Regions from separate parts of the Halomonas citrativorans genome, predicted to be linked through region 2. Evidence: predicted binding sites of a transcription regulator. Region 2 holds the regulator's gene; the other holds the start of a gene.

Region 1 (14,913 bases), on a different contig from region 2:
TTAGCTTGTTCACCATGGTGCTGTGCCAACACTAAAAAAATGTTAGCTTGTTATTTACTTGGATAGCTTTATTTGTGTGGTCGTGTTTAAAAATATTTTTAATCATTCAGCATTTCACGAATTTGGGACGTTTGGGCACTTGGACCATAATCTTGCAGTCAAAGACACTGATCGCTTCTCACCCTTCAGTGCAATGGTATTTACGTTAGTGTGATAATAGCCAAGACAGGTGAGCGGCACCCCACATCAGGAGAGCGTTATGTCATTTAAAGCAGTTTTAAAAACGGCAGGTGTTTTAGGTATTTCTATCGGTTTGATTGCAAGCCCGCTAGCTTTTGCCCAAAGCTCTATTGAGCGTACTAAAGATCGTGCAGTCGGCAGCGATGTCATCGACATGCCGCAATCCACTAGCACGTCTAGTCCTCACTACTCACCCAGTGAGCTTAACCATAGTCAGCGTGATCATATGAACGGCAACTATGCACCGTCAAGCCAGCTGCAGCGGGATCAGGATGGCGCCCAGCGTCGTAACACCCATTCGTTCGAATCGACCGAGTTAAATCACAAAGAAGGCGATAGCCTGGACTGGTAAACCACTACTGAAAGCATTAAAAACCCCGTTAAAGCGGGGTTTCGCGTTTAAAAGCGTAGAAAAAAAGCATGACTTTTCAGGTGTTACGAGGGCCGCTGGATCGTAAGCTCATTCGCCGTACGATAATATTGGTCCCACATTAGTACGGCTCCTGCTACGGCCCCCGGAATCAGAAAAAGATTGGCAAGCGGTATCCAGGTAACCAGAGTCACGAGCCCGCCGTAGCTGAGGCTTTGCCACCAGCGCCTGGAAAGCCGTTGACGCATATCCTTGAACGAGACTTTATTATTATCCATAGGATAGTCCAGATAGGTAATGGCCATTACCCATGCGGAGAACAGCCCCCATAGAATCGGCGCAAAGAGGTTGAGCCCTGGAATCCAGCTGATGATAAAGAGGGCAATGGCGCGTGGGGCGATATACGCGAGTTTGACCAGCTCTCGGCCTAGCGCATCAAGCGCCGTTTTGGTCAGCCCGCGATCATCCAGCGGTATACGGCCTGTTTCTTGAATTTCCACTTTAGCCGCTAAAAAGCCGTAAAAAGGCGCCGCAATAAAGCTTGTGATCAGGGTAAAGGTGAAGAATACAATGACAATAAGGCTAACCACAAACAGCGGCCAGATCAGCCAGGAAAGCCAATCCAGCCAAGCAGGTACTAATGTCATCCAGTGGCCAATCCAGCCTGAAAAGCGCGTAATCACAAAGCTGAACATGGCGGCATAAACAATAATATTGACGAGGATAGGAAGAAAAATATAACGCCGCAGGCCTTTTTGATAGACCAGCCGCGTACCTCGGCTAAGCGCTGTTATTGCATCCAACATTCAAGCAGTCCTCATCAATACAAACGTCCAGGCGGGTGTCCGCCCAGACGTATTGCAAGAGGAAATGCCTCATGGGTCAAGGCTTTTTCGTTACCTTCTGGTCGACGGTGTCCAGGTCGCTATGTCGAATATCGAGCCCCTTCACGAGATACACAACGTACTCTGCCAGGTTGTCGGCATGGTCGCCGACGCGTTCCAGCGCGCGCAGCACCCACATAATGCTGAGTATTGAACTAATTGAGCGCGAATCCTCCATCATGAAGGTCATCAATGAGCGCATGGCACTGCCGTACTCATCATCGACCGACTCATCTTCACGCACTACCTTCATCGCCAAGTCGGTATCGAAACGGGCAAAGGCTGTCAGCGCATCGCGCAGCATTTTACGTACATGCTCACTGATATGACGAACTTCAATTAAGCCACGAACCGTGCTGGTGTTTTCGCTGAGCAGGATTGCATTACGCGCAATCTTGCTGGCTTCATCGCCGATACGCTCAAGATCTGAAGTGGCACGAATAACGGCAAGCACCAGGCGTAAGTCTGATGCTGCAGGCTGGCGGCGTGCCAATACACGGGTGCACTCTTCATCAATTTGCAGCTGAAGATCGTTCACTTGCCGGTCGTTATCGCGCACTTTTTCAGCCAAGCGGGTATCGTTTTCCAGCAGGGCGAATACGGCATCCTGAACCTGTTTTTCCACCAGGCCGCCCATGGCCATCAGGTGGGTTTTTAGCTCTTCCAGCTCTTGGTTGAACTGGCGCGAGATATGCTGGCTGTGGGTATCGCTCGTAATATCCATTGAGCACTCCTGATGTTGGGTTAGTTAGGCCTGATGATTGACGACTACGTCATGCGGCCGGTGATGTAGTTCTCGGTGCGCTGTAAACGCGGATTAGTGAAGACCTGGTCGGTAGGGCCGTACTCAACCAGCTCTCCGTTGTGTAGAAAGGCCGTATAATCGGAGACCCGTGCGGCTTGCTGCATATTGTGGGTGACAAGGATAAGGGTTAGCTGTGATTTAAGGTTACGAATCAGCTCCTCAATCTTCAGCGTTGAAATGGGATCAAGCGCTGATGCCGGCTCATCCAGTAGTAGCACATCCGGTTGAACGGCTAGCGTTCGAGCGATGACCAAGCGCTGCTGCTGACCACCTGATAGCTGCCACGCTGAACGATGCAGGCGGTCTTTTACCTCATCCCATAGGGCTGCTGAGGTCAGCGCCCACTCGATAATGTCATCGCGTTGCCGCTTGGGTAGGCGATGCTGTAAACGCAAGCCAAAAGCGACATTTTCATAGATCGACATGGGAAACGGATTGGGCGTTTGAAACACCATGCCTACCCGGCGGCGTAGCTCGGTCACGTTCATCTGCGCAGCGTAAATATCCTGCCCTTCAAGCTGAATATGCCCACTGTGTTCCACGCTCTCGTTAAGGTCATGCAACCGGTTAATGGCACGTAGCAGTGTTGACTTGCCACAGCCTGAAGGCCCAATAAAGGCCGTTACCCGGTGGCGTGGCACACTCAACGTTAAATTACGCAACGCCGATTTCCCCGCATAGGCGAGGTTAAATTGGTCGATACTCAAGGCGCAGTGCTCGGATGAAAAGTGCGTCACCGGCGCCTGTGGGGCATTGGCTATATCTAATGACGCTAGCATTCGCTTCCTCGTTGGCGCCTAAAATAATGACGCAGAAATATGGCAGTTAGGTTAAGCACCAAAATAATAACCACTAAAAGAAGCGCCGTGGCGTAAACCAGAGGCATAGCGGCCTGTACATCCTCGCCATGAAAAGCAGTATCAAATAGATGATAGCCAAGATGCATAAATTTGCGCTCCAGATGCACATAAGGAAACTCACCGTCGACCGGCATTTGCGGAGCTAACTTGGCAACCCCCACCAGCATAAGCGGAGCTACTTCGCCTGCGGCGCGGGCGATAGCGAGAATAACGCCGGTTAGCATGGCAGGAGTAGCCATGGGTAGGACAATACGCGTTAGCATTTCCAGACGGGTGGCCCCCAGCGCTACTGCCCCCTCACGCTGAGCATCGGGGATGCGAGCAAGCCCTTCCTCGGTGGCCACAATCACGACAGGAAGCGTCAATAGCGCGAGCGTTAAAGAGGCCCATAAAAGACCGCCGGTGCCAAACGTTGGCGAAGGCAGTGTATCGCTAAAGAACCAGCTATCCAGCGTGCCGCCAATGCCGTAAACGAATACGCCAAGGCCGAACACGCCGTACACAATAGAAGGCACGCCCGCCAAGTTGCGTACGCCAATGCGTACTAACCGGGTAAGTCGGTTTTGATGGGCAATTTCATTAAGATAAATAGCGGCCAGTACGCCAAAGGGGGTGACGATTACGGACATTAAGATGACCATCAGCACCGTACCGAAAATAGCCGGCCATACGCCACCGCTGGTATTGGCCGCGCGTGGTCCCTCGCTTAAAAACTGCCAAACGTTAGTGCCCCAGGTGTGCGTTTTTTGCCACCAGGACATGGCGTTAGGTGCCAGTGCCTGGCTAACGCTGTCCAGAGGTTGGCGTAACGTCTCGCCCTGTGCCGTGACCAGCAGCAGTTGCCCGGGCGGGCGCTGATTAGCCGGTAGGGTAAGCGCGTTGTTTAAATAGTCCCACGCTTCGCGGCCATGCAACGATTGTTGAGCGGTTTCTACTGCGGCCAGACGACCAATAAAGCTGCCCCACGGAGCACGTTCCAGGCGGATCAGGTCGTGCGGTGTTGTACGTGAGGTAATATCGTCGATATCTACCCAGTGCCAGCTGACGCCGTCTACATCACGGTTACCTTTAAAATAGAGGCGCTCAACCCCTGCTTCCTGAGGCAGTGGCGTTTCGCGAATAGCTTGCCCTGCAACAACGCTACCCGAGCGTAGTGTTATTTCTTCAAGCGTGGCGGGCCAAAAATGGCCTAACCCACGAACAAGCAAGAGTGTAAGTAACGCGCTTAACATTAAAAGTGACAAGGCAACGCTAGCGGCGCATAGCCACGGCCATAATTTATCGAGCCGATGCTTGGAAGCGGAGGCGAATAGGCGGCTCATTAGTAATGCCCCACTTTATGGTAGCGGCGGCGCATACGTAAGCGCACCGCTTCGGCCAGGGTGTTTACTAAAAACGTAAATAGAAACAGTACCAGCGCCGCTAGAATCAGGTGATGATAGGTAAACCCGCCGGGGGAGGCTTCTGGGAGCTCAATCGCGATGGCAGCGGCCATTGATCGCATGCCTTCAAAGGGGCTGGCGCTCAGCAGAGCGGTGTTGCCACTGGCCATTAACACAATCATGGTTTCACCTACCGCACGACCCATGCCAATCATCACCGCAGAAAAGATACCCGGCCCCGCCGCTGGTAGCGCGACTTTCCATAGCGCCTGCCAGCGGCTGGCCCCGAGCGCTTGGGCGCCTTCCATCAGGGAGGGCGGGACGTCGGCAAGGGCATCTTCGGCAAGAGAGTAAATGCTGGGTATTACCGCAAACCCCATGGCGATACCTACAATCAGCGCATTGCGAGTGACGTAGTCCATGCCCCAGCGTTGTTCTAACCAGCGGCGCAGATCGCCGCCCAGAAAGAGTTGCTCCAGCAAGGGCGTCAACCACACCGCCAGTGCCACCATGCCGATAAGCCAGGGTACAAGCCATAGCCCGGCCCAGGAAAACGGCAGTCGCCGATGCCAGCGAGACGAGGCCATGTACCAGAGTACGCCCGCAAGCCCCGCGCTGATTGGTAGCCATACCAGCAGCACCAGCGTACTGGCCAGGTTTCGCTCCACCCATGGAGCAAGTACTAAACCGGCAATAAATCCCACTACCACGCCGGGCATTGCCTCCATCATCTCAAGAGTCGGCTTAATCCGGCTGCGCAAGCGTGCTGACATGAATAACGCCGAGTACATGGCGGCGCCCAAGGCGATAGGAAGCGCGAAGAGCATCGCCGCCAAGGCCGCTTTAAGCGTTCCCCATACCAATGGCGAGAGCTTATCGAAGGCAAAGGTCTTATCCAATGCCAACAGTGGCAGCGTTTCCCAAAATAAAAACACGCCAATCGCCAGAATCGCGAGCAGCACCGCGATGCCCCCCGCCGTAATAAGGCCGGTGGCGACACGATTTTTAAACTGGCGTAGCGGCTGATAAGAAGCAGGAACGCGAGGTGGGATCATATCAACATCATAGGGAAGGCATGGCCGTCGCGAAGATGGGTTGCATGGTGAGTTCTCCTTACTCTAAGACACTTTTATGACAATTGGATGATAGTGAGCTACCAGTGTTGCTGATTTGCGAGTTCATCATCGGGCAGCGGTACAAAACCCGCCGCACGGGCAATTTGCTGGCCTTCTTCCGATAAAATAAACGCTAAAAATGCCTGCTCGGCGGCGGGTAGTGACTCATCTGGCGGCAAATTAACGTAGAGGTAAAGATCGCGTGATAGCGGGTACTCGTTACGCTGAACAGCCTGCTCGCTGGGCGCGATTTCTTCCCCCTCCTCGGTAACAAAGCGCAGCGCATGTACCATCGGTGTCAGGTGATTATATCCGGCATATCCCATGGCGTTGGGCGACTCACCCACGGCCGCGACAACAGCAGAAGAGCCCGGGTGCTCGCTGATGTCGCGGCGGAATTGGCCATCACACAGCACCTCGTCCTGAAACAACCCATAGGTGCCCGATGCCAGGTTGCGCCCATGTAGGGCGATATTTCCATAGGGCCACTCGCGTGTGGCGGCCAATTCGCTCCAGCGTCTTATCGGCTTATCGGCGCCGCACGCTTGGCCGGTGGAGAAAATGGCATCGGCCTGTTGGCGCGTAATGGCCCGCAAGGGGTTATGACGATGAACGACCAGAATAAGCGCATCTCTGGCCACCTTAAGTTCTAGCGGTGGGTAACCGTAGCGATCGATAAACGCTTGTCGCTCTTGGTCATTCATGGGGCGTGACATGGGGCCAAGCCGTGCAGTGCCCGCCGTAAGCGCTGGCGGTACGCTGGCCGAGCCAGTAGCCTGAAACTGCACGTTAATCTCTGGATAGCGCACGGCTAGCGCCTCGCCCCAGCGCAATATGAGTCCGGCCATGGTGTCGGAGCCAATCGCACTCAGAGTGCCGCTAATCGGTTGTGGTTGCCCCCAGGCAGCTGATGCGAATAGCATTAGTACCGTGGTAAGCGTAAAACACAGGCGATTTTTCTTCCCTGACGACCAACCAATGCGCTTCAAACGTATGCCCTCGTATGATTAACTAATGCCTTATATTGCTATGCAGCAACCACACAACAATAACCCTATTAAGCGACCGACTTATGACACTTTTAGAAACCGACCTGGATGATGCTCCGGCCCCCCAAGGTCTGCTCACACTCAAATTACTGGCTTCTCGACAGGATACCAACCTTTACGGCGATATTTCGGGCGGGTGGCTGGTTAATCACATGGATCAGGCGGCAGAACTGGCAGCCGGTCGTGAGGCCGGCGGGCGTACTGCGACAGTGGCCATCGAATCGATGGATTTCTTAAGCCCTGTGCGCGTGGGTTCCATGGTGAGTGTTTACACTCATGTACAGGAAATTGGCCGCAGCTCTCTTAAGATCGATGTCGAAGTATGGGTGCGTATTCCTCATGGGCGGCGCCTTGAAGAGCGCCAAAAAGTCACTGAGGCGCGTTTCGTCATGGTCGCTCTGGACGATAATGGTCGTATCCGTGCCGTGCATGGTTAAGGCCTGCTGACCCTTCATCAGGTTGCACAATGGCTTGCAAAAAAAGGGCGCCTGGGCGCCCTTTTTATCAACCGTGGGTAGCGATTAACCGCCAACGGCATCACGACCTTTCAGGTAGGCATACTCGCCGATATCACTAAACGGGCGGATAAGGTTCTGGAAGTTAGCGTACGACTCATAAATGCGCCGTGAGTCTTCATCGCCCTCAACCTGGTTTTGGATCACGGTTTGCGAGGATTCGTAGAGTGCCTGAACAACATCGTCGGGGAATTCGCGTAGCTGAACGTTATGCTCATCAACCAGTGTCTCTAGCGCCTGCGCGTTGCGGTAAGCGAACTCCGTGTACATGGCCAGGTTGGACGCGCGTGCTGCTTCGCGAATAACGTCCTGCAGATCTTCTGGCAAGGCATTCCAGGCATCCAGATTGATCATCGTCTCGACGGTTGCGGTCGGCTCGTTCCACACCGTGGTGTAGTAGTAGTCGGCCACTTGATGCAGACCAAACGCCATATCGTTGTAAGGGCCTACCCAGTCGGCGGCATCCAGAACACCCGTTTGCATCGAGGTGAAAATCTCAGAGCCTGGCATATTCACGGTGCTGACACCGATGCCGTTCATGGCTTCACCGGCAAGTCCTGGCAAACGCAGTTTAAGGCCTTGCATGTCGTCCAGCGAGTTGATCTCTTTCTTGAACCAGCCCGCCATTTGAGGGCCGGTGTTGCCCACTGCGAACGGCTTAAGATTATGCTTGGCGTAAACCTCGTCCCACAGCTCCTGACCACCGCCGTGATACAGCCACGCATTCATCTCAGTCGTTGACATACCAAAGGGCACGGCGGTAAAGAACTGGGCAGCCGGGAGCTTGCCACGCCAGTAATAGGGCGTGGAGTGGCCCATCTCTGCCGTTCCAGCCGATACCGCATCAAACACTTCCAATGCAGGTACCAGCTCGCCTGCGCCGTGTACGCGGATTTTCATACGGCCGTTGGAAAGCTGCTCAACGCGGAGGGCGAAGTCGTTGGCGCCCGTGCCTAGCGCCGGGAAGTTCTTCGGCCAAGAGGTCACCATGTCCCAGGTATACGTTTCATCTGCATGCGCGGTCGCTACAAAGGGGGCGGCAGCGACACCGGCAGCACCTAAGCCAGCGGTTTTTAAGAATTGGCGGCGTTGCATGGCGGCTATAACTCCGAATAAATACGATTATTATTGCGTTACGCGTGAGCGTACGTGTCCGCTCGCCAGTATGCGCTAACCCGGTTTTATTGGGCAACCTGTTAAGACACTTCCCCTTAACATAGGCGTTACAGCGGGATTAGCTTGGCAAACCCCAGCACTAGCCACTTAACGCCCTCGCCTTCAAAGCTCACTTGTACTCTGGCGCGTGCGCCTTCGCCTTCGGCATTAAGAATAATGCCTTCACCGAAGACGGCGTGGCCAACACGTTGGCCCACATGCAGGGCAGGTAAATCGCCATCGCTTTCAACACGCTGCTGCGCAAAACTGGTGCGGCCGGCGGTTACCGGGCGTGAGATATGGCCGCGCAGGCGAACCTCTTCTAGCAGGTGCGGCGGTAATTCACGCAAGAAGCGCGAGGGACGCGGAAACACCTCTTTGCCGTGTAAGCGGCGAGTTTCTGCGTGGGTCAGGTAGAGTTTCTGCATAGCACGGGTAACGCCCACGTAGCAGAGCCTGCGCTCCTCTTCCAAACGCCCCGGCTCTTCGAGCGACATTTTATGCGGGAACAGACCCTCCTCCACACCGGCAATAAATACCACCGGAAACTCGAGGCCTTTGGCAGAGTGAAGCGTCATTAACTGTACGCTATCTTCAAACTCTTCAGCTTCATGGTCGCCTGCGTTAAGCGCCGCCTCGGAAAGAAATGCCTCCAGAGCGGCCATGCCTTCGCCCGCCTCGGGCGTTTCAAACGCATCACCCTGGGTAAAGGCTCGGGCAGCAGTGACCAGTTCTTCGAGGTTTTCGACCCGCGCCTGGCCTTTCTCTCCGCGCTCACTCTTATGGTGCTCAATCAGGCCCGTGTGCTCGGTGACGTGATCGATAATTTCGTAAAGGGTTAAGCCTGCCGCGTCGTTATCCAACTGCTCTATCAGGTTGGCAAACGTCTGTACCGCGTTGGCCGCACGGCCCTTTAACGTACCGTCCTGAAGGGCATCATGCAGTGCCTGCCAAAGTGAAATACTCTGTTCGCGCGCGCGCAGGCGCAGAATTTCCACGGTACGCGTGCCAATGCCGCGGGTCGGTACGTTGATCACACGCTCAAGCGAGGCGTCGTCATCGCGATTGAGCAGTAAGCGTAAATAGGCGAGGGCGTTCTTGATTTCCAGACGCTCGTAGAAGCGGTGGCCTCCGTAAATACGGTAAGGCATGCCTTGACGAATCAGCGTCTCTTCCAGCAGTCGCGACTGAGCATTGGAGCGGTAGAGAATCGCAATATCACGGCGGTTAACGCCTTCATCGACCTTCTCTTTGATAGTGTCGACGATATAACGTGCCTCCTCCAGGTCGTTAAACCCGGCGTAGACAGAAATAGGCTCGCCCTCGATACCATCGGTCCACAGGTTCTTGCCCAGCCGGTCACTGTTGTGACTGATCAGCGCATTGGCAGCATCCAGAATGGCACTGGTTGAACGGTAGTTCTGCTCAAGGCGCACCGTCTGCGTTTGTGGGAATTCCTCCTCAAACCGGCGAATATTCTCGACCTTGGCGCCGCGCCAGCCATAAATGGATTGGTCATCATCGCCCACTGCGGTCATGGGGGTTTGCATGCCGCTCAGCAGCTTTAGCCAGGCATACTGCAAGGTGTTGGTGTCCTGAAACTCATCCACCAATATGTGCCCAAAGCGCTCACGATAATGATTCAAAAGCGCCGGGTTATCCCGCAGAAGCTCAAGACTTCTAAGCAGTAGTTCTCCGAAATCCACCAGCCCGCCGCGTTCACAGGTTAATTGATAGCGCTCGTAAAGCTCTACCATTTGCGCCATGTAGGCATCGCCATCAACGTTCACCTGATGCGGGCGTAAGCCCTCTTCCTTGCAGCTTGAGATGAATCCCTGAACCTGACGCGGCGGAAAGCGCTCATCGTCAATGGCGTAATCCTTGAGCAGCCGCTTCACCAGCCGGAGCTGGTCATCGGAGTCAATGATCTGGAAGTTTTGCGGTAGCCGAGCGTCTTGCCAATGGGTTCGAAGCAAGCGGTGAGCAATAGAGTGGAACGTGCCTACCCAAACATGGCGCAAGGAGATTCCCTGCAGGGCTTCAAGACGCGTGCGCATCTCGCGGGCAGCCTTGTTGGTAAAGGTGACTGCCAGTAGCGCATAGGGCGACAGGCCCTCTGCCTGCATCAGCCAGGCAATTCGGTGAACAAGTACCCGAGTTTTACCGGAGCCTGCACCGGCCAGCACGAGAAGATTACCCTGAGGAGCGCTGACTGCCTCACGCTGGGCTGTGTTGAGCTGATCGAGTATCGCCGTGACGTCGTCCATAAAAGCCGCTGCCGGATCGAAAAGGGGCGGGTAGTTTAGCACAGCAGGTGAACTGTCTGTGCATACAGGCGTTAGCGTACGACGATTTAGTTGTCTTCAGGGTAGCGCAGGGTATTCAGGCTTTTCTTCACCGATTTAAGCTGCTCAGCCAGCTTGGGGCCGCGGGTTTTGGCAACGCCCACGGCGAGCACATCAATCAACACCAGGTGGGCGATGCGAGAGCTGAGCGGCGTGTAGATCTCGGTATCTTCGTGAACATCAATATACAGTGGCAGGCTGACCTCTTCTGCCAAGGGGGAACCGCTGGGGCACAGGCCAATCACTGTAGCGCCCGCTTCACGGGCCAGGCGCACGCTGGCGACCAATGCTTTGGTCCGGCCCGTTTGAGAAATAGCCACCACCACATCACCCTCTTTAAGGGTCACCGCCGACATGTTCTGCATGTGCGGGTCCGCATAGGCCGATGTAGATATCTGTAAACGGAAAAATTTGTGCTGTGCATCAAACGCGACAGCGCCTGAGGCGCCAAAGCCGTAAAACTCCACCCGATTGGCCATCGCCAGCGCATTAACCGCTTGGCCCAGCGCGTCGTTATCGAGCCGGTCACGTACCGAAAGCAGAGTGCCGACCGTGGAGTCAAAAATACTGTGTGAGAACTCAGCAACGGAGTCACTGTCGTTCATTGAGAACTGCGCGAATTGGCTGCCAGACGCCAGCATTTGCGCTAACTGCAGTTTAAAATCCTGAAAGCCATTGCAGCCCAGGGCGCGACAGAAGCGCACCACGGTAGGCTCGCTAACGTTGGCTTCGGTGGCGAGGTCAACGATCCGCATGTGGATAACCTCGTCAGGATTACGCAGTACAAAGCGTGCCACTTTTTGTTCGGAGCGGCGAAAGTGCTCCATGCGGCGTCTCATCTCATCGAACAGGGCGCGACTCACGTTCAGCTCCTCGATTATCCAGTGCGCGCGTTTTGCACTGCGCGCTTTGCTGTATTTGTCAGCATTTGCCACAGTATGCCTGAGTGATGGCATAAAAGGGCAGTGAAACGATGTTTAGGCATGCGTTTAAAAGGCGTTAACGCATTTCGCCAAGTTTCGTCATCATACTGTCAAGTAAGGTATAGTAAGAAGTGAAGTGTCGCACTGCATCATTCAACAGTCGCCACAGATGCAGGTGGACGAAGACATATTCACCTGGAGGCACGTCGATCATGAAAAACGTCGAACGAATTACCTCGGTCAAAAGCGAGTTGCTGGATATTTTTATGGGCATGGAAGTGGATGAGCATGCTCAGCGCCAGCGTAGCGCCGCACAACGCAATTTACGGGCTCGCCGAGGAATTGAACTGCATCGGGAGTTTCAGAAGCTATACCGGGATATCGCCCCCCTGCCAGACGATGACGAACGGCAAGAGAGCGAGTTGCACTAACGGCATGTAGCTCGGTGTTTAAGCAGTACCCACATGGTGCTGCCCTGCCAAGCGGCAGGGCGTAGGCATCGCTAGATCAAGCCGGTCAGGAATACGATAATCACACCGATTGGCGCCACGTACTTGGCGAGTAGATTCCACAAGGTGAAATCGTAGATATCTAACCGTAGCTCCTTGCGCGCTTCTTCTTTGTCCAAACAGAGCGAGAAGAAGATAATCGCGCCTAGGCCCGTCAGCGGCAGCAAAATCTTGCTGGTGAAGGTGTCGAGGAAGTCAAAAATGTTGAGGCCGAATAACAGTACCTCGGACCACACATTAAATGACAGCAGCGCCGCCACACCGAGTACCCACACCGCAATACCGCTCGCCAGTGTCGATCCTACCCGGCTCAAGGGCGTGCGCTCTTCGATTGTTTCAACGACCGGTTCCAGCAGCGAGATAGCCGACGTAATTGCGGCAAACGTCAGCAGCAGGAAGAACATCAAACCGAGAATAGTGCCGCCCGCCATGTTGCCAAAGGCCAGAGGCAGCGTTACGAAGATGAGTCCCGGGCCTTCACTTGCGCTCAGCCCGTTGGCGAACACAATGGGGAAGATCGCAAGGCCTGCCAGCAGGGCAATGACCGTATCCAGGATAATAACGGTGCGCGCTGTGCTAATCAGGTTAACGTCTTCGCCCAGGTAAGAGCCATACGCCATCATGATGCCCATACCCAGTGATAGGGTGAAGAAGGCTTGGCCCATCGCCGCTAGTACGACACCACCGTCCAGTGCATCCCAGTCAGGGCTGAACATGAACGCAAGTGCTTCACCGAAGGAGCCGCTTGTTACGCCATAGCCGACCAGAATCAAAAGAAGCACGACCAGCGCAGGCATCAGAAGTCGTGAAGCGGCTTCAAGCCCCTTGGTCACACCACGCGCCACGATACCAATAACCAGCACCATGAACGCAGTGTGCCAAATCAGAAGCGTTGTAGGGCTACCCAGCAGGTCGCCAAAAATAGCCCCGACGGCATCAGCATCCTGGCCATTAAACGTCCCGATCACCGACCCCAGCGTGTAATTGAGTGACCAGCCGCCGATAACACTATAAAAAGATAGAATTAAAAAGGCCGCCAGAACGCCACTAATACCGATAGTTGCCCAAGCCCTGGAGCGTCCGTGACGCGTGGCAAGGTCGGACATGGTGTTAATCGGGTTTTTCTGGCCCCGGCGACCAATCATCCATTCCGCTACCAGAATGGGCAGGCCAACCAGCGTTACGCATGCAAGATAGACCAGAACAAAAGCAGCGCCGCCGCTTTCACCGGTCATATATGAGAAGCGCCAGATATTCCCTAAGCCTACCGCTGAACCGGCAGCGGCAAGCACAAAGCCCATACGCGATGACCATTGTGCATGTGCAAGTTTTGCCATACATCACCTACTGTTAGTTGAATTGTAATAAGCCGCTATGCGCCCCATTTACGCATGTTCGAAAAGCACAGACGGCTCTGCACTTTTCAAAGAGTATGCGCAATTTATCCGATCAAGAGGCCCCGTGCCAGTTAGGTTAAATTAATATTAGCTTAAAACAACAGGTTTTGTGCCTCACCTGGAAAGTCGCTAAGCGGGGGTAGGTCAGCAAGCTCGCCAAGCGCATTGTATAGCTGACGTGCCATCTCGGGAGACTCGTGATTATCAGCAGTATGCACAAATAAGAAAGGGGTTTTCCCCTGACTTATCCACAGGTTGAGGCGGGCTTTCCAAGGGGCGAAGTAGTGCGTATTAATCGTTTTGTCAATATGGCCAATAAAGCGAATGACCGGAAAATTACCTGTGGAAAGCACGTGTAACGGGAGTTTCGGCTTTTCCTGCTGAGCATGGGCAAGCCCCGCGTGGCCGTCAGCCGGGGTTGAAAAAACAGGGCGTACATCCAGCATGACACGGTTGGCACAATAAGTTATCAACAATTGGTTAAGGGCTTTTTCAGCTGCGCCTTTGTGGAAAAAAACAGGATGACGAACTTCAACCGCGCATGGTAAGTGAGCGGGCCAGGCAGCCAGTAAGGCCTCTAGCTTTGGTAGCTCATCCGCTCCAAAATCACGCGGTAGTTGAACCATGGTAGGGCCAAGACGATCATGCAAGGGTTCAAGTGCGGCTAAAAAGTCCCAGACATCATCCAAATGGGTAAGCCGCTGGTCATGGGTGATACTGGCAGGTAATTTAAAACAGAAGCGAAAATGAGCAGGTGCCTGGCGTGCCCAGGCGGCAACGGTCTCGGCCTTGGGCGCGCCGCTATAAAAGGTCGTATTGCCTTCCACGCTTGAAAATACGCTAGCATAGTCGCTGAGCAGATCTGTCTTGGCGTGGCGGGCATACAGGCTGCCCTGCCAATCCTGGTTGGCCCACATGGGGAGGCCTAGGTAGAGGGGGAGGGTCATACGCCAACGAGCCTGCTGCATTTATAAAGCGTACTAATGTAGCATGAAGAGATGTTTTAACGCCGCCGTATAACGGGCCGATAGCCCTCAATAACAGACAAGGAAAACCAATGCCGACTACGCCACGTGTCCTGGTGCTCCATGGCCCTAATCTTAATTTGCTGGGTGCTCGGCAACCGGAAATCTACGGTGCTGCAACGCTTGATGACGTCAACAGTCTGTTAATTGAAAAGGCGACGACTGCGGAGTGGAAAATTGACTGCCTGCAGAGCAATCATGAAGGCGTGCTGATTGATGCCATTCATGCGGCAAGACTGGACGGGACCCTGGCGATCATTATCAATCCAGCCGCCTACACGCATACCTCTGTCGCTATTCTGGATGCACTCAATGCTTTCGATGGGCGAGTCATTGAAG
Region 2 (14,913 bases):
GGGAATCGGCGTAGCGCCATGCGTGAAATCCAGTCGTCACTGCAGCAAAGCCTGGATGAAGAGGTGTTGCAGGGCACGGTCATGGGGCGGCAAAAGCACCTGCTCTCGATCTATAAAAAGATGCGCGACCAGCGTAAACCGTTTGCTGAAATCATGGACGTATTCGGGTTTCGGATCATTACCGAGGATGTCGCCAACTGCTATCGTATTCTGGGCGTGGTGCATAATCTGTATAAGCCGGTGCCTGGGCGCTTTAAAGACTATATCGCCATCCCCAAGGCCAACGGCTATCAAAGTCTCCACACTACGCTGTTTGGGCCGCGCGGCATGCCGATTGAAGTGCAGATCCGCACCCGCGAAATGGAGGCCATGGCCAATAACGGTATTGCGGCTCACTGGCTCTATAAAGCGGGGCAGACCACGCATCCGATTGCTGAAGGCAGCCATGCGCGCGCCCGGGCATGGGTGAAAGGCCTATTGGAGATGCAGCGCCACGCCGGGAACTCATTGGAGTTTATCGAACACGTCAAAAATGATCTGTTCCCCGACGATATTTACGTGTTTACCCCAAAAGGCGACATCATGGAGCTGCCCCAAGGCGCCACGGTGATCGACTTTGCGTATAGCGTGCATACCGATATCGGCAATAACTGTATTGCTTGCCGAATTGATCGCCATTTGGCGCCGCTTTCAACACGCCTGGAAAGTGGCCAGACGCTGGAAATTATCACCGCGCCCGGCGCACGCCCCAACCTTGCCTGGCTTAGCTTTGTCTCGACGGCCAAGGCGCGCTCGGCTATTCGCCACGCGCTGAAGCATCAGCAGCAAACCGAAGCGATTACGCTTGGTCGGCGGCTCCTTAACAAGGCGCTGGCGCCGTTTGAAACCAGCCTGGAAGAGCTTGACGACAGCGTGCTTCAGCAAGCGTTAAAAGAGCTGGAAATAGCCTCACAGGATAGCCTTCTGGAGTCGCTGGGTCTGGGCAACCGTATGGCGCATGTGGTCGCCAGGCGCTTGATGGACGTCGCTCATGGTGATCATCCCGATTCCCGTTCAGGTACCTTTGATGGTGGCAAAGCCGTGCTGATAAGCGGTAGCGAAGGCATGGTGATTAACTTTGCTCGCTGTTGCCATCCGCTTCCTGGCGACCCGGTGTTGGGCCATCTTTCTATGGGTAAAGGACTGGTGGTGCATCGCGCCGAGTGCAGAAACCTGATAGAGCATAAAAACGATCCTGATAAGCTGTTTACGCTTGAGTGGTCTGACGCGATTGATGAAGACTTCCCGGTCGCATTGCGGATTGAAATTGAAAGCCGTCGAGGCCTCGTCGCGGAGCTTGCAGGGCTGGTGACCGATGCTGATGCCAATATCGAGCGAATTGGCATTGAAGAGCGTGATGCGCGCCTCTCTACGGTGAATCTCACGCTGTCGGTCAAAGGCCGCGTTCACCTTGCACGTATTATCAAACGCATTCGTAATTTGCCGAACGTCGGAAAAATTACCCGTATGACCAACTAAACCTATTAAAGCGGCCTGGCCGAATTGCCATCCGGCACCGGCCACGTACCGCTATTGCAGTCATTACCTATTTTTGAAAAAAACAGACCCCCTTTTAAACTTTATACAAACACGCTGGTTGGATAATTAACGCTTAATAATGACTGGTACTGAAGAACGACGAGTACTGAATAACTGAGGAGCGAAACACCGCATGAGCAATAAAGCCGTTATTAATACTGACAAAGCCCCCGCCGCGATTGGCCCTTACTCGCAGGCGATCAAAGCGGGTAATACGGTCTATCTCTCTGGTCAGATTCCGCTAGACCCAGCGACCATGGAGCTGGTGTCCGAGGACTTCGAAGCACAGGCGCGCCAGGTATTTACCAACCTGAAAGCCGTTTGCGAAGAAGCCGCAGGCTCGCTTGGCGATGTGGTGAAACTGAATTTGTACCTGGTCGACCTGGATAACTTCGCCATCGTTAACAAAGTAATGGAAGAGTTTTTCTCTACACCGTTTCCTGCCCGCGCCGCGGTGGGTGTTAAAGCGCTGCCTAAAGGCAGCCAGGTAGAAGCCGAAGCCGTAATGGTCATCGGCGACTAAACCGTTAATGACGTTTTCGCTATAAAAAACACCGGCTGAGCGTTTAGCGCCCAGTCGGTGTTTGCGTATTGATTATCTCGTCTGCTATCGACTGCTTCGCTATCTGAAGTAACGCTTTTTTACCCGGAAGTTTTCAATCAGGCTTTCTGAGTCTCTAAAAAGCCGCCCTCTTTGAGTATCTGAGCGTAGCCTTCACGGTAGCTTGGGTAGCGAAACTGATAGCCGGTTCCAAGGATACGTTGGTTATTACAGCGCTTACTGGCCCGGCGGCGCAGCGGCGACTGCATGGTATCGGTTGATTCCACCTTCAGTTGCTTGCCTATCCAGGCCATCACGTTATGCATGGTGACCGGCTCGCAGTCGCTACCCAGGTAAAGTTCCGCCAGCGGTTGACCGCTTTCCTGGCTGCGAATTAAATGCGCCAGAATACCGGTACAATCATCCCGGTGAATGCGGTTGGAGTAGATAACCGGCGTAACCGCAGCGATGCGGCCTTCTGCTACCTGGTGAATCAAGCGGTCACGGCCAGGCCCGTAAATGCCTGAAAAACGCACCACAGTGCCGGGTAGCGAATGGTTAAGCAGCCGTTGCTCCGCTTCATACATCAGCATGCCAGAGAAGCTGGTAGGGCCGGTTGGGCTATCCTCGGTCACCTCCTCGCCTTCCTGCTGACCATATACGCTGGTAGAGGAGACAAAAAAGACCCGACGCGGTGGTTTTTTGTGCTGTTCCATCACGCTCAGTACGCGCTTTAGACCGTCCGGATAGGCGCTTTGGTAAGCGCTCTCTTCAAAGCGGTCAGCGCTTACGCTATAAATGACGTAGTCCGCTTGGGGGAGTGCAGATGCATTGGCCTCATCAAGATCATTAAGGTCAAGCGCCAGAGGTTCAATGCCGGTGTCTTCTAAAGCCGCTGTTTTACGACGTGCGCCAATGACGTGGTGCCCCTCATCAATCAACTGGCGTCCTAAGGTAATGCCGAGATCACCACAACCGATAATCAGTATCGTTAGCTTCACCTTGTCCACTCCTTTTGATAAATATTCCCTATTGGATACAAACTCGCTGCGAGATGTGACATCGTCATCAGCATTTCCTGTCCCTTTTCGTCCCGCTGACTGCCATGATATCCGTCATGAGCTGCTACGAGAGGATGCCCACTGGCGCCGTTATGACTTTAACAGAACTTCGCTACATCGTAACCCTTGCCCAAGAGCGCCACTTTGGTCGCGCGGCTGAACGCTGTCATGTGTCGCAGCCCACGCTTTCTGTGGCGGTGAAAAAACTGGAGGAGGAGCTTGATATACCGCTGTTTGAGCGCTCCAAATCCACGATTCAAGTAACCCCCCTTGGCGAGAAGATCATTGCTCAGGCCCAGCGCGTGCTGGAGCAAAGCCGGCTGATTTATGAAATGGCCAGCGCGGGTAAGGATCAGCTATCCAATCCACTACGCATTGGGGCTATTTACACGATTGGTCCCTACTTGTTTCCGCACCTGATTCCTGCGCTTGCCGATATTGCGCCGCAAATGCCGCTGTATATTGAAGAAGGTATGACCGGAACGTTACGTGCCAAGTTAAAAAATGGTGAGCTGGATGTCATTATTGTGGCACTACCGTTCACGGACACCGATATTGTGACCAAGCCTATTTACGAAGAGCAGTTTGAAGTCTTGATACCGGCAAATCACCGCTGGGTAGAGCGCGAGGCTATTCGTAAAGAGGAGCTGCTGGAAGAGCGCTTGCTGCTGTTGGGTGAAGGCCACTGCTTTAGAGACCAGATTCTTGAGGCGTGCCCGGCGATTAGCCAGAAGCTTAACAACCCGAATAACACCTTGATTGCCGAGGGAGGCTCGCTGGAAACCATTCGGCATATGGTGGCGTCACGGCTAGGCATTACCGTATTGCCGCAGTCAGCGTTGGGCACCGATCAGTATGAAAACGCGATGCTTGAGAGTCGGCCCTTTGTGGATCCCGCCCCTTCACGGACGGTAGCGATCGCCTGGCGAGCCAGCTTTCCGCGCCCTAAAGCGATCGACGCCTTGGTGGATGCCATCAGCCAGTGCCAACAGCCCGCCCAAAAGGGTAAAGCGCGCTCATGAGCGATCTTAATGGCCCCGTCACTGCGCTTAAAGGCGTCGGTGAAGCGTTGGCGCTCAAGCTTTCGCGGTTGGGCATTGAACACGTAAGCGATCTGCTTTTTCACTTGCCGCTACGCTATCAGGATCGCACCCGCTTAACGCCAATCGGCCTGCTACGCGCCGGGCAGGAAGCGGTGGTAGAGGGTGAAGTGACCGCCTCTGATGTCGTAAAAGGGCGGCGGAGAAGCCTATTGGTACGCCTGCGCGATGGTAGCGGTATTCTAAGCCTGCGTTTTTTTCACTTTTCGCCTGCCCAACAGCAGCAGTTGCGCCCGGGCGTTTCGGTACGTGCGTTTGGTGAAGCGCGGGCTGGGGCCACCGGGCTTGAAATTTACCATCCCGAATATCGCTTGAATGCAGCGGGCGAAACGCCGGTCGATGAGTATTTCACCCCCATCTACCCCACCACCGAAGGCTTGAATCAAGCCCGCTTGCGCGCATTGACGCAGCAGGCGCTTGGCGTACTGGATAGCGCGCCCGAAGCGCTGCCGGATGTCATTCCTGACGTGCTGCGTCAGCGTTTTCACCTGCCGGGGCTGCACGCCTGCCTACATTTGCTGCATCAACCCCCGCCTGATGTTGATATTGATAAGCTTTCCAGCGGCCAGCATGCCGCCACGCGCCGTCTGGCGGTGGAAGAGCTTTTAGCGCATCAACTAAGTCTGCGTGAAGTGCGCCTGCGTATTCAGGCCGACGGCGCTCCTCAACTGTCTTCCGGGCGCAGCCTTCAGGCACGCTTTTTAGCCCAGTTGCCGTTTGCCTTAACGGGGGCCCAAAGGCGAGTGCTTGAGGAGATTGCGCTGGATTTAAGCCGCCCTGCCCCCATGCTGCGCCTGGTGCAAGGCGATGTGGGGTCGGGGAAAACCGTGGTGGCCGCCATGGCAGCGCTAGCGGCCCTGGCAGGCAATTGCCAAGCGGCGATAATGGCACCTACCGAAATCCTTGCTGAGCAGCACTACCGGGCGTTTAAGGCGTGGTTTGAGCCACTGGGTATTGAAGTCGCCTGGCTTGCGGGCAAGTTAAAGGGCAAAACCCGCCTGGATGCCAAGGCAGCCATCGCCGATGGTCGCGCACGTATGGTGGTCGGCACCCACGCGCTGTTCCAGGACGACGTTCATTTTCAGTGCCTGGGGCTGGCCATCATCGACGAGCAGCACCGCTTTGGGGTCCACCAACGCTTGGCTCTGCGTGAAAAAGGCGAAGCGGGTGGGTTAACGCCGCACCAACTGATCATGACCGCGACACCTATTCCCCGCACGCTGGCCATGAGCGCCTATGCGGACCTGGATGTCTCGGTGATTGACGAGCTACCGCCGGGGCGTACGCCGGTTAAAACGGTAGTGGTGTCTGACGAGCGCCGCCCGGAGGTTGTTGAGCGGATTCGCCGTGCCTGCAGCGATGGTCGCCAGGCCTATTGGGTGTGCACGCTGATTGATGAGTCCGAAGTGCTGCAGTGCCAGGCGGCGGAAGTCACCTGCCAGGAATTAACCGACGCGTTACCGGAGCTTGCCATTGGCTTGATCCACGGGCGAATGAAGGCCAGCGAGAAGGCCGACGTGATGGCTGCTTTTAAAGAGGGTGAACTGGATCTGTTGGTCGCCACCACGGTGATTGAAGTGGGGGTAGATGTACCGAATGCCAGCTTGATGATTATTGAAAACCCGGAACGCCTGGGGCTTTCTCAGCTTCACCAATTGCGTGGTCGCGTGGGCCGAGGGAGCACGGAAAGCTTTTGTGTACTGCTTTATCACCCGCCGCTCTCCAAAAGTTCTCACCAGCGCCTAAGCGTCATGCGTGAGACCACTGATGGTTTCCGTATCGCTGAAAAAGATCTGGAAATCCGCGGCCCGGGCGAGGTGTTAGGCACCCGACAAACGGGCCTGGCACAGATGAAAATAGCCGACCTGGAACGCGATGCTGACCTGTTAGAGCGCGTCACCGCGTTAGCGTGCGAGCTGCAAAGCGAGCCGCAAATAACCGCCGTGCTGGTACGGCGGTGGTTGGGCGAGGCCGCAGGCCGCTACGGGCAGGTATAGCGGTCAGTAACGGTGCGTTTAAACGCTAGCGTTAGGGCGGGTAGCTTCCTCGATGAAGGCTGATGTGCGGGTCAAGCGATTCGCCGCCTCACCCAAAGGCGCTAGCTGTTCGGTGATGAGGCGTAGTTGGCTTTGAATAGGGCGATACATCACCACGGCTTGTTCGTCAGAGCTTGTCTTGCCGGACTCATCCAGCTGTGTGAGTAGCTCGCTGACGGGCTCATTGAGCGGGGCAACCAGCTGACGCTTGTCCAACTGCTCGGCAAGCTGGCCCAGAAGTTCGCTGATCCGTTTAGCGGATGGCATCAAGGCGGCATCATCCTCGCCTTCCAGCAAGCGGTGCCGGTGGGCGCCCAGGGCCGAGAGGTGGCTAAGCAGCGTATTGGAGAGCACCAAAAAGCGTAGGCCATTATCGGCATCCTGTTTGCGGTAGTGGCCTGGCTCGTGAAGCATATTGGTGAGCAGGGTAGAAAGCGCGGCATCGGCATTGTGGGCATTGCGCCGTGCCAAGCGGTACGCAAGGTCGTCCTGCTTGCCCTCTTCGTATTGTTGAATAATTTCATCCAGATAGCGGCGGTGGTTGGTAAGCGTCTTCGCTGCTTCCCGATACAGCCGGCGGCCCTGCCAATCGGGCAGAATAAAAAACACCGCGAGTCCTGCAATCAGCGAGCCAATTAAGGTGTCAAACAAGCGCGGCCAGATAAGGTCGAAACCGTCGCCTACCTGGTTAAAGCTGCACAGCACCAGCAACGTGATGGCCGCTGTCGCCACGACATAGCGTTTTTCCCGGTTGGCAAAAAAGGTGACGCCAGCGGCCACCGCAATCACGCTCTGCACGCTTGGCTGGGGAAACAGGCTGATCGACACCCAGCCTGCCGTAAGGCCAAGTACCGTGCCCAAAATGCGTTGGGAAAGAAAGCGTCGCGTCGTGGCGAAGTTAGGCCGACATACAAACAGGGTAGTCAGCAAAATCCAGAAGCCTTGTTCGGGGTCCAGCCACTGAAGCAGGCCGTAGCCCGCCATGAGCGCGGTGGTGAGGCGTACCGCGTGGCGAAAGGTGGGCGAGCCAAGGGTAAAGTTGAGCTGTACTCGCTTCCACGCTTCCAGCAGGCTGGAGGGTGAGCGATCATAGAGCGCGCTATCTTCGCGGTCGTTGGTGGTATCCGGGTTATGAGCACTGGCGATCTGTGCTTCGAGCGTTGCGAGGTTGTCCGCCAGCGCATTAAGCGGGTGCATCAGTTTGCGCCATTCGGGTTTGCCGCGTTCGCTCAAATTATCGATAGAGGCCCTAAGGTCGGCCAAGGCTTGTTCACTCTGCTTATGGTCAAAAGCGCGCTTCAGCAGTAACGATTTGGCTAGCTGACGGCAGGCGCGGCCCTGCTGATCCAAAAGTCGCTGGCAGCGAAACAGTACGTCATGGTGAAAAAACGCTTCGGTGAGGGCGCTGTAAGGGTAATGGGTCGAGCTTGCCCGTTCATGAATATCCTGAGCAATAAAGTATATCTGTAGGTAACGGTTAAGCTTTTGACTTCCACGCTGGCCTTCCAGACGACGAAAAATCATCTCTTTTGCCTGGTTGAGGGCATCCACCACTTTGCCGTTCTGGCGTGCCAGCGCCACGCGACGGGCTTCTACATCGACCCCGCGTACGGGTTCAAACAGCGCTGATTTAAGAATCAGAAACTCGCCCAGCGTCTTGTACACGCGCGCCATGCTCTGCTTGACGGGTTGACGAGAAAAAAGAACACACCAGACAACGGAAATAACCCCGTACCAAGCCGCACCCGCCAACAGCAGCAACTGGCGTGAGGCCACATCGGCATCCACACCGCCGTGCTGCTCAATATTGATCATTGAGTAGATCGATAAAATCAGCGTGCCTGAGGCAATCGTGGCGTATCGCTGGCCGATAGCGCCCAACATGATGAGGGTGAACGTGGATATTCCCAGCCCCAGCGCAAACAGCCATGGCCAAGGAAACAGCCACTGCACGATAAATGAGGCTGAGGTAAAACATACCAGGGTTACCAGCAGCGCCTGTAAGCGGCCTTGCCAGCTGTCATCGGTTTCGGAGAGCGCGCAGGCGATAATGCCCAGAAACAGCGGTATTACCAAGGCGATGTCGCCAAGATAAAGGCTAAATAGCAGGGCTGCGCTGAATGCGATAAAAACGCGCAGGCTATAGGCAAACTTATCAAGTGTCCAAAGACGCCGAAGCGGCAGTGAAATAGGCATAGACGCTCTTATTGTCAGTCGTTGTTAGACTTTAGTATAAGCCATGGGGCTGGTTCGTTGCTATGGTTTTGGGGTTATCACGTTATGCGTTTTAGAGCAGATAAGCTCCTACCATTCGACCACACGCTTGCCTATATTATCGCCATTGAGCAATCCAATGAGCGCTGCCCCCGATATTTTCAAAATTGCGCGTAATACCAGAAGGCGCCGTGTTATTGAGTTGCCTGGCGTAATCAGGAAGGCGGTGATTCAGTACGGTCTTGAGCCCCAAACGGTGCAGCCAGTCACGCTTGTCGGTACGTCCGGCCGTTACGATCACGTTTGCCCCTGGCGCTGTGCCAACATTATGGTGGGAGAAAGGCAGGTGAAACGCGTAGGAACCCGCCACCTACGGGTGGCGGGTAGAACCGCTGGAAGAAGCGTTATAAATACTTCAGCAGTTTTTGCAGCTTGTTCATATCGGTGGAGTCACCGACAAGGCGTACCTCGCCGTTGAGCATTCCATCGAGGAAAGCTTGCTGCGTTGGCTTTCTAAGGATACGTAATGCGGCTTCCTGATCGCGAAAGCGCAATTCAAGATCCAAATCGACTGGCAGGCCTTTACCAGAAGAGACCCCTTTGGGGGTCATCCGGTAGTAGCGAGCAATGCTCAAGTCTTCCGTTGCAATGCCCCAGTCCAGGTGACGCATCCTTTCAAGCTGTTCACGAAAGCGTGGCTTGCGGCGCAGGGCACGTTTGAGCATTAGGCTCAATAGCCACAGCGTCAGCTTGAGTTTCATTAGGAAACGGCATCCTTAAGCGCTTTACCCGGCTTAAAGGCAACATTTTTGCTGGCCGGAATTTGTAAGGGGGCGCCCGTTTGCGGGTTTTTGCCGGCACGTGCTGCACGCTCACGTACGGTAAAGGTACCAAAACCAATCAATGCCACATCTTCGCCTTTCGCAACACTGTTGGTGATTTCATCCAGAATAACATTCAGGACTTGGCCTGCTTTGTCTTTGGATAGGTCGGCACCCTCAGCGATGGCAGCGGCGAGTTCAGGTTTGCGCATAGGAAATTCCCTCATTAAAAGTAAGCGTAAAGCATCGTGGTGTTGTTAAAAGCACTCACTAGGCCAAGCTAGCTTATCCAGCCTAGACGTGAACGCGATAAAAATCAGCCCAGCAGTGTGGGAGCTGCTCGGGAAAGCTCCACTTTCCGTCTCACGCAGCCGCCTGTCAACGCAAAACCGACTAAATTCCCGTCTTTATCTTCGGCAAGCGCCGTCATATCACCCCCTTCGCCCTCAATTCGCCAGTGTTCGGGTATCGCCGAAGGCGGATAGGCCACTACGGGCAATAGCGGCGTTTTCACAATGATGGGCCAAGCGCCAAAGCTGACCTGCGTTGGTGAGCCTGCAAGCGTTGCCGAGAGTGTTTTGGCACTGGCTTGTAATGGCTGGACGTACATGGCATTGAGGCCTTCTATGCAAGCAACATCGCCCAAGGCATAAATATGCGGGTGCGAAGTGCGCAGATATCGGTCTACCTGAATACCTTGTGGTGAAACGGCAAGCCCGGCGGCCTTTGCCAGCGCGGTCCTTGGCGTAAGGCCGGTTGCCAGTAAAATAATATCGGCGTTGACGGTGTCATCGTTACTAAGCGTTAGCCGAACCGTGCTGTTATTATTCGGGGCTAACTCTTTAATCGTGCGGTGAAGCGCAAGCTTTATACCGGCTTCCTGAAAGGCATCACTCAGCGCAACCCCCAGCGGTTCTGGTAATAGCCTGGGTAACGGCGTGGCCTCTGGAGCAATCAGAGTGACTTGATGGCCACCTGCCTGCAGGTCGTTGGCAAATTCACAGCCGACTAATCCTGCGCCGATAACGGCAATGCGCGCGGGGCGATCGTTCAGCGCGTGATGGAACAGGCGATAGTCGTCGAGATCGTTAATGGTAAAGCAGTAGCGAGCAACGCTTTCTGGAATGGCAAAAGGCATCCGGGGCTCAGCTCCGGTCGCCAGCACCAGCGTATCGTAGGCAAGTGTTTGCCCGTCACTAAGCTGTACGGTGTGCGTGTCTGGTGTCATGTGCTCTACTGACGTATGGGTAAGCACATGGGCATCCAGCTCATCGGCCAGTACTGCGGCTGAATGCCTGGCCAGCTGGTGGGGCGAGAGGCGTTTTGCAAAGCCGGTAGATAACAGCGGCTTGCTGTAGTCCTCGCCGCTGTCTGCGCTCACCAAAATAATCGAGCGCTTATCGCCTTGGCGACGTAGCGCACGGGCAAGCCCAATGCCTGCCATGCCGGTACCAATGATGATTAACTCAGCGTGGCCAGTCGGGTTGCTAACCGGATGTGATGCAGGCATGCCATCCCCAAATAATCGGTGTCGTAAAAGCTTTTAAGACCACCATGTTACACTAGCTTCTCTGTTTTTTGCCCAGGAGTATCTGGTGGTGACGTCCTCTTTTCGGCAAACGCATGCCTTTCCTGTTTGGCAGCCCGTGGCTGCGTTACGCCCCGCCATGAGCGCTGCCTGGTGGAAGTGGGTTGCGTCTACGGATTCGCTAACGGCTCGCTTGCAAGCGGCAGGCGCAGGGCAACCATTCCGTGTTCGCCTGCTGCGCCAGGGCGTCGGCGTGCCTCTGCGTGATGAAGCGCAGGCGTTGGGGATTGAGCTTCGTCGCTATGCCTGGTTAAGGGAGGTCGCCCTGTGCGTGGGTGATAATCCTTGGGTGGTCGCACGTTCGGTTGCTCCCTTAACACAGCTAAAAGGCCAGCGATTGGAGCAACTGGGTGAGCGCTCGCTGGGCAGTTGGCTGTTTCGCCAGCCAGATTTAGTACGCGGCCCGCTTGAAGCCACGAGCGGTGCGCCACGTTTTGCCTTCCCTCAGGATGCTGGCGTGAAAAGTTGTTGGGGGCGGCGCTCAGTGTTTCAACATGGTGGGTTATCGCTACTCGTACAAGAGTACTTTTTATCCACCATGGCAGATGACCTTCGTTTGGCTTCGCGGTAGGCTTGCTCGGCATCTCTTCTTTACGTGAGGTAGGCATGGATCGTTCTTTGTTGCGGCCAGTCGGATGGGCGCGAGTCGCTGATTTTTTACACTTAATGCGCCTGGACCGCCCCATTGGTACTTGGCTATTGATGTGGCCTACCTTATGGGCGCTTTGGGTGGCTACAAACGGGGTGCCTGGCCGCAACGTGCTGCTTATTTTTGTGGCAGGTGTTTATGTTATGCGCGCTGCTGGCTGCGTTGTGAATGATTACGCAGACCGCCATGTTGATGGCCACGTTAAGCGCACGAAACATCGTCCACTGGCGACGGGGCGAATCAGTGAAACCGAAGCCCAACTGCTGTTTATTGGGCTGGTCACTGTTGCGTTTGTGTTAGTGCTGCTGACCAACTGGTTTACGGTGCTGCTGTCGATTGGTGGCGTGATCCTGGCGTTTATCTACCCCTTTATGAAGCGTTACACCCATCTTCCTCAGGTGGTGCTGGGGGCGGCTTTTTCGTGGGCAATCCCCATGGCGTTTGGGGCAGTGCTGGGCTATGTACCTGTGGAAGCCTGGTTGCTGTTTTTTGCGAACGTACTGTGGACGGTTGCCTACGATACCCAATACGCCATGGTCGACCGTGACGATGACCTGAAAATTGGTGTTAAATCAACGGCGGTGCTGTTTGGCAGTGCAGACCGCTTGATGATTGGATTACTGCAACTGGCGACGTTGGTGCTGTTAGCCTTTGTGGGTGTTCGTGTGGGGCTGGGTGGTTTTTTCTGGCTGGGCCTTGCCGGGATGGCGGCCACCTTTATTCATCAACAGCGCCTGATTCGGCATCGTGAACGCGACCCGTGTTTTCAGGCTTTTTTGAATAATTACTGGTCAGGGCTGCTGGTTTTTGCCGGAATTGCGCTAAGTTGGTGGCCAGTGGCCGGGCCGCTCTAGCAAAGCGTGATTAGCGCCTGTCATTCGTTCTTGTTATTGGCTATTGTCATATAAGTGTCATCAAGTCATGGTGTTATTGTCACTGAGATGTCATTGAATTACCTTTCATTGAGCACCGTGAGGCCCTGGAATGACCGCCAAGACCGTTTTGATTGTCGATGATGAAGCACCTATTCGCGAAATGATCGCAGTGGCGCTGGAAATGGCTGACTATCGTGTGCTTGAAGCGGATAACGCCCAGGATGCCCACGCGTTAGTCGTTGACCATCAGCCTGACTTACTGCTTCTGGATTGGATGATGCCAGGTACCAGTGGTATTGAGTTGGCGCGACGCCTTAAGCGTGAAGAAGCCACCGCCGAAATGCCGATTATTATGCTCACCGCCAAGGGTGAGGAAGACAATAAGATTCAAGGCCTTGAGGCGGGCGCGGACGACTATATCACCAAACCCTTCTCGCCCCGTGAGTTGGTCGCGCGCTTGAAAGCCGTATTGCGACGCACCACCCCGCGTGGCGTAGAAGACCCCATTGAAATTAACGGCCTTCTACTCGACCCCGTCAGCCATCGTGTTAGTGCGCATGGCAAGGCGCTGGAAATGGGACCCACTGAATATCGCCTGCTGCAGTTCTTTATGACCCACCAGGAGCGAGCCTATACGCGCAGCCAACTGCTGGACCAGGTATGGGGCGGCAATGTGTATGTTGAAGAACGCACAGTGGATGTACATATTCGGCGCTTGCGTAAGGCGTTAGGCGATGTGCATCAAAACCTGATTCAGACGGTACGGGGTACCGGTTATCGTTTCTCAGCCCGGGTGTAACTGTGCGCCTATGGAGCCGTGAGCTTTGGCGTATTGCCTGGTTAGCGACCATAGGTGTTTGCCTGGGGTGGCTGCTAGGCTCAGCGGGCCTTGGCTTGGCAGCCGGGTTGGCCGTTTGTCTTTTTTACCATTTACGCCAACTGCGCGTCCTCTTTCAATGGTTAACCCTTAATCCTCATAACGAGCCCCCGGCTGCGGGTGGCATGTGGGGGGATTTGCTTGACCGTCTTTACCGCTACCAAAAAAGCCAGCGCATTACACAAGGTCGATTGCGGTCTACGCTTGCGCGTATCCAGGAATCCTCAGAGGCCATGCGCGACAGCGTGGTAATGCTCGACCGCCACGGTGATTTGGAGTGGTGGAACAGTGCAGCGACGGATATGCTGGGCCTACAAACCGCGCACGATCGTGGCCAGCACATTACCAATTTGTTGCGTGACCCACGCTTTATCAGCTACTTCAACGCCCGCGATTACAGCGAACCGCTTACGCTGACCTCACCCATTGATGAGCGCAGCATTCTGCAATACCAAATTACCTTGTATGGCGACGATGAGCGCCTGGTGATGGCGCGGGATATCACTCGTTTGCACCGCCTTGAGCAGATGCGCAGAGACTTCGTGGCCAACGTCTCCCATGAGCTGCGTACGCCGCTAACCGTTCTTTCTGGCTACCTCGAAACCTATGGTGACTTGGCTGAGCAGCTTCCGCCTCGCTTGGGCCGAGGGATCGAGCAAATGCAGGACCAGACGCAGCGCATGCAAAATCTGGTTAACGATCTGCTGCTTTTGTCACGCTTGGAAATTGATCAAGGCGGGCAAGACCATCAGGCGCTGTCGGTTGAGCAATTGCTTAATAGCGTCTGCCAGGATGCATTGGCGCTGTCGCACCGTAAGCATGTTGTCCGTGTTGCTATTGAAAGTGACGCCCAGCTCATAGGGAGCGAGCAGGAAATACGTAGTGCCATTTCTAACCTGGCTTTCAATGCGGTGCGATATACCCCAGAGGGTAGCCAAATTATACTGCGCTGGGCGCCCATGGAAGATGGAAGCGCATGCATAGAAGTAGAAGATGATGGAGAGGGCATCGATCCTGTCCACCTCCCCAGGCTAACGGAGCGCTTTTATCGGGTTGATAAAGGCCGGAGTACCGCGACAGGCGGTACTGGGCTTGGTCTTGCCATCGTTAAGCATATCCTGCTGCGCCATGATGCCCAGCTTCAGGTTGAATCGCATCCTGGCGAAGGTTCGCTATTTCGCTGTACTTTCCCCGCCACTCGGCTGGCTGCTACCTCCTAGCCCCCCTTCTGGTCTTCTGTATAACCTTTATCCAAGCGTGCCATATGGACAAGCCATCTATGGTTCAAGTCTGCTCATGTGTCATTTTTAGTCAGTTATGGTGGTCCCTTATACACGATCAGTGAGCATGATTGGTACGCGGAATTTGTTTTAAGTTGTTTATTAATAATAGGTATTTTTTTATTTTTGTTTTTTGGCATTACATCTGCATTAAGTTGGGCAAGGAAGATTACCGCAGGAAATGGTACGCCAGGAAGGCACTTCCTTAAGGTAAGCAGTATCAACAGCGATCGAGGAGAAGGAACATGATGTAGTGGTCAACTAATACCGGACAGTAATTTAAGATTTTCCTC

Evidence for each region. Region 2 encodes PhoB, which activates phosphate uptake and scavenging genes when phosphate is short. Its sites were predicted from a motif close to TGTCATANNNNTGTCANA; they were not measured.
Region 1: a site for PhoB is predicted at 11,741-11,758, ahead of INT20_RS12340 (PA3496 family putative envelope integrity protein). Genes of this name have one in related genera too.

Annotation. Positions count from the first base shown of each region.
Region 1 is NZ_JABUYX010000013.1:63,124-78,036, reverse strand. It holds gene INT20_RS12395 (hypothetical protein) at 260-592, shown strand; gene cysZ (sulfate transporter CysZ) at 676-1,416, opposite strand; gene phoU (phosphate signaling complex protein PhoU) at 1,493-2,218, opposite strand; gene pstB (phosphate ABC transporter ATP-binding protein PstB) at 2,263-3,078, opposite strand; gene pstA (phosphate ABC transporter permease PstA) at 3,072-4,481, opposite strand; gene INT20_RS12370 (ABC transporter permease subunit) at 4,481-5,596, opposite strand; gene INT20_RS12365 (PstS family phosphate ABC transporter substrate-binding protein) at 5,695-6,579, opposite strand; gene INT20_RS12360 (acyl-CoA thioesterase) at 6,729-7,142, shown strand; gene INT20_RS12355 (TRAP transporter substrate-binding protein) at 7,227-8,315, opposite strand; gene uvrD (DNA helicase II) at 8,444-10,642, opposite strand; gene hexR (transcriptional regulator HexR) at 10,729-11,583, opposite strand; gene INT20_RS12340 (PA3496 family putative envelope integrity protein) at 11,856-12,074, shown strand; gene INT20_RS12335 (sodium-dependent transporter) at 12,146-13,489, opposite strand; gene INT20_RS12330 (DUF72 domain-containing protein) at 13,642-14,496, opposite strand; gene aroQ (type II 3-dehydroquinate dehydratase) at 14,607-14,913, shown strand, end outside.
Region 2 is NZ_JABUYX010000028.1:34-14,946, reverse strand. It holds gene INT20_RS16115 (RelA/SpoT family protein) at 1-1,518, shown strand, start outside; gene INT20_RS16110 (RidA family protein) at 1,712-2,101, shown strand; gene INT20_RS16105 (SDR family oxidoreductase) at 2,239-3,120, opposite strand; gene INT20_RS16100 (hydrogen peroxide-inducible genes activator) at 3,273-4,202, shown strand; gene recG (ATP-dependent DNA helicase RecG) at 4,199-6,277, shown strand; gene yccS (YccS family putative transporter) at 6,296-8,512, opposite strand; gene INT20_RS16085 (hypothetical protein) at 8,649-8,831, opposite strand; gene INT20_RS16080 (hypothetical protein) at 8,935-9,291, opposite strand; gene INT20_RS16075 (HU family DNA-binding protein) at 9,291-9,563, opposite strand; gene INT20_RS16070 (NAD(P)/FAD-dependent oxidoreductase) at 9,668-10,861, opposite strand; gene INT20_RS16065 (chorismate--pyruvate lyase family protein) at 10,947-11,510, shown strand; gene ubiA (4-hydroxybenzoate octaprenyltransferase) at 11,546-12,442, shown strand; gene phoB (phosphate regulon transcriptional regulator PhoB) at 12,573-13,262, shown strand; gene phoR (phosphate regulon sensor histidine kinase PhoR) at 13,265-14,560, shown strand.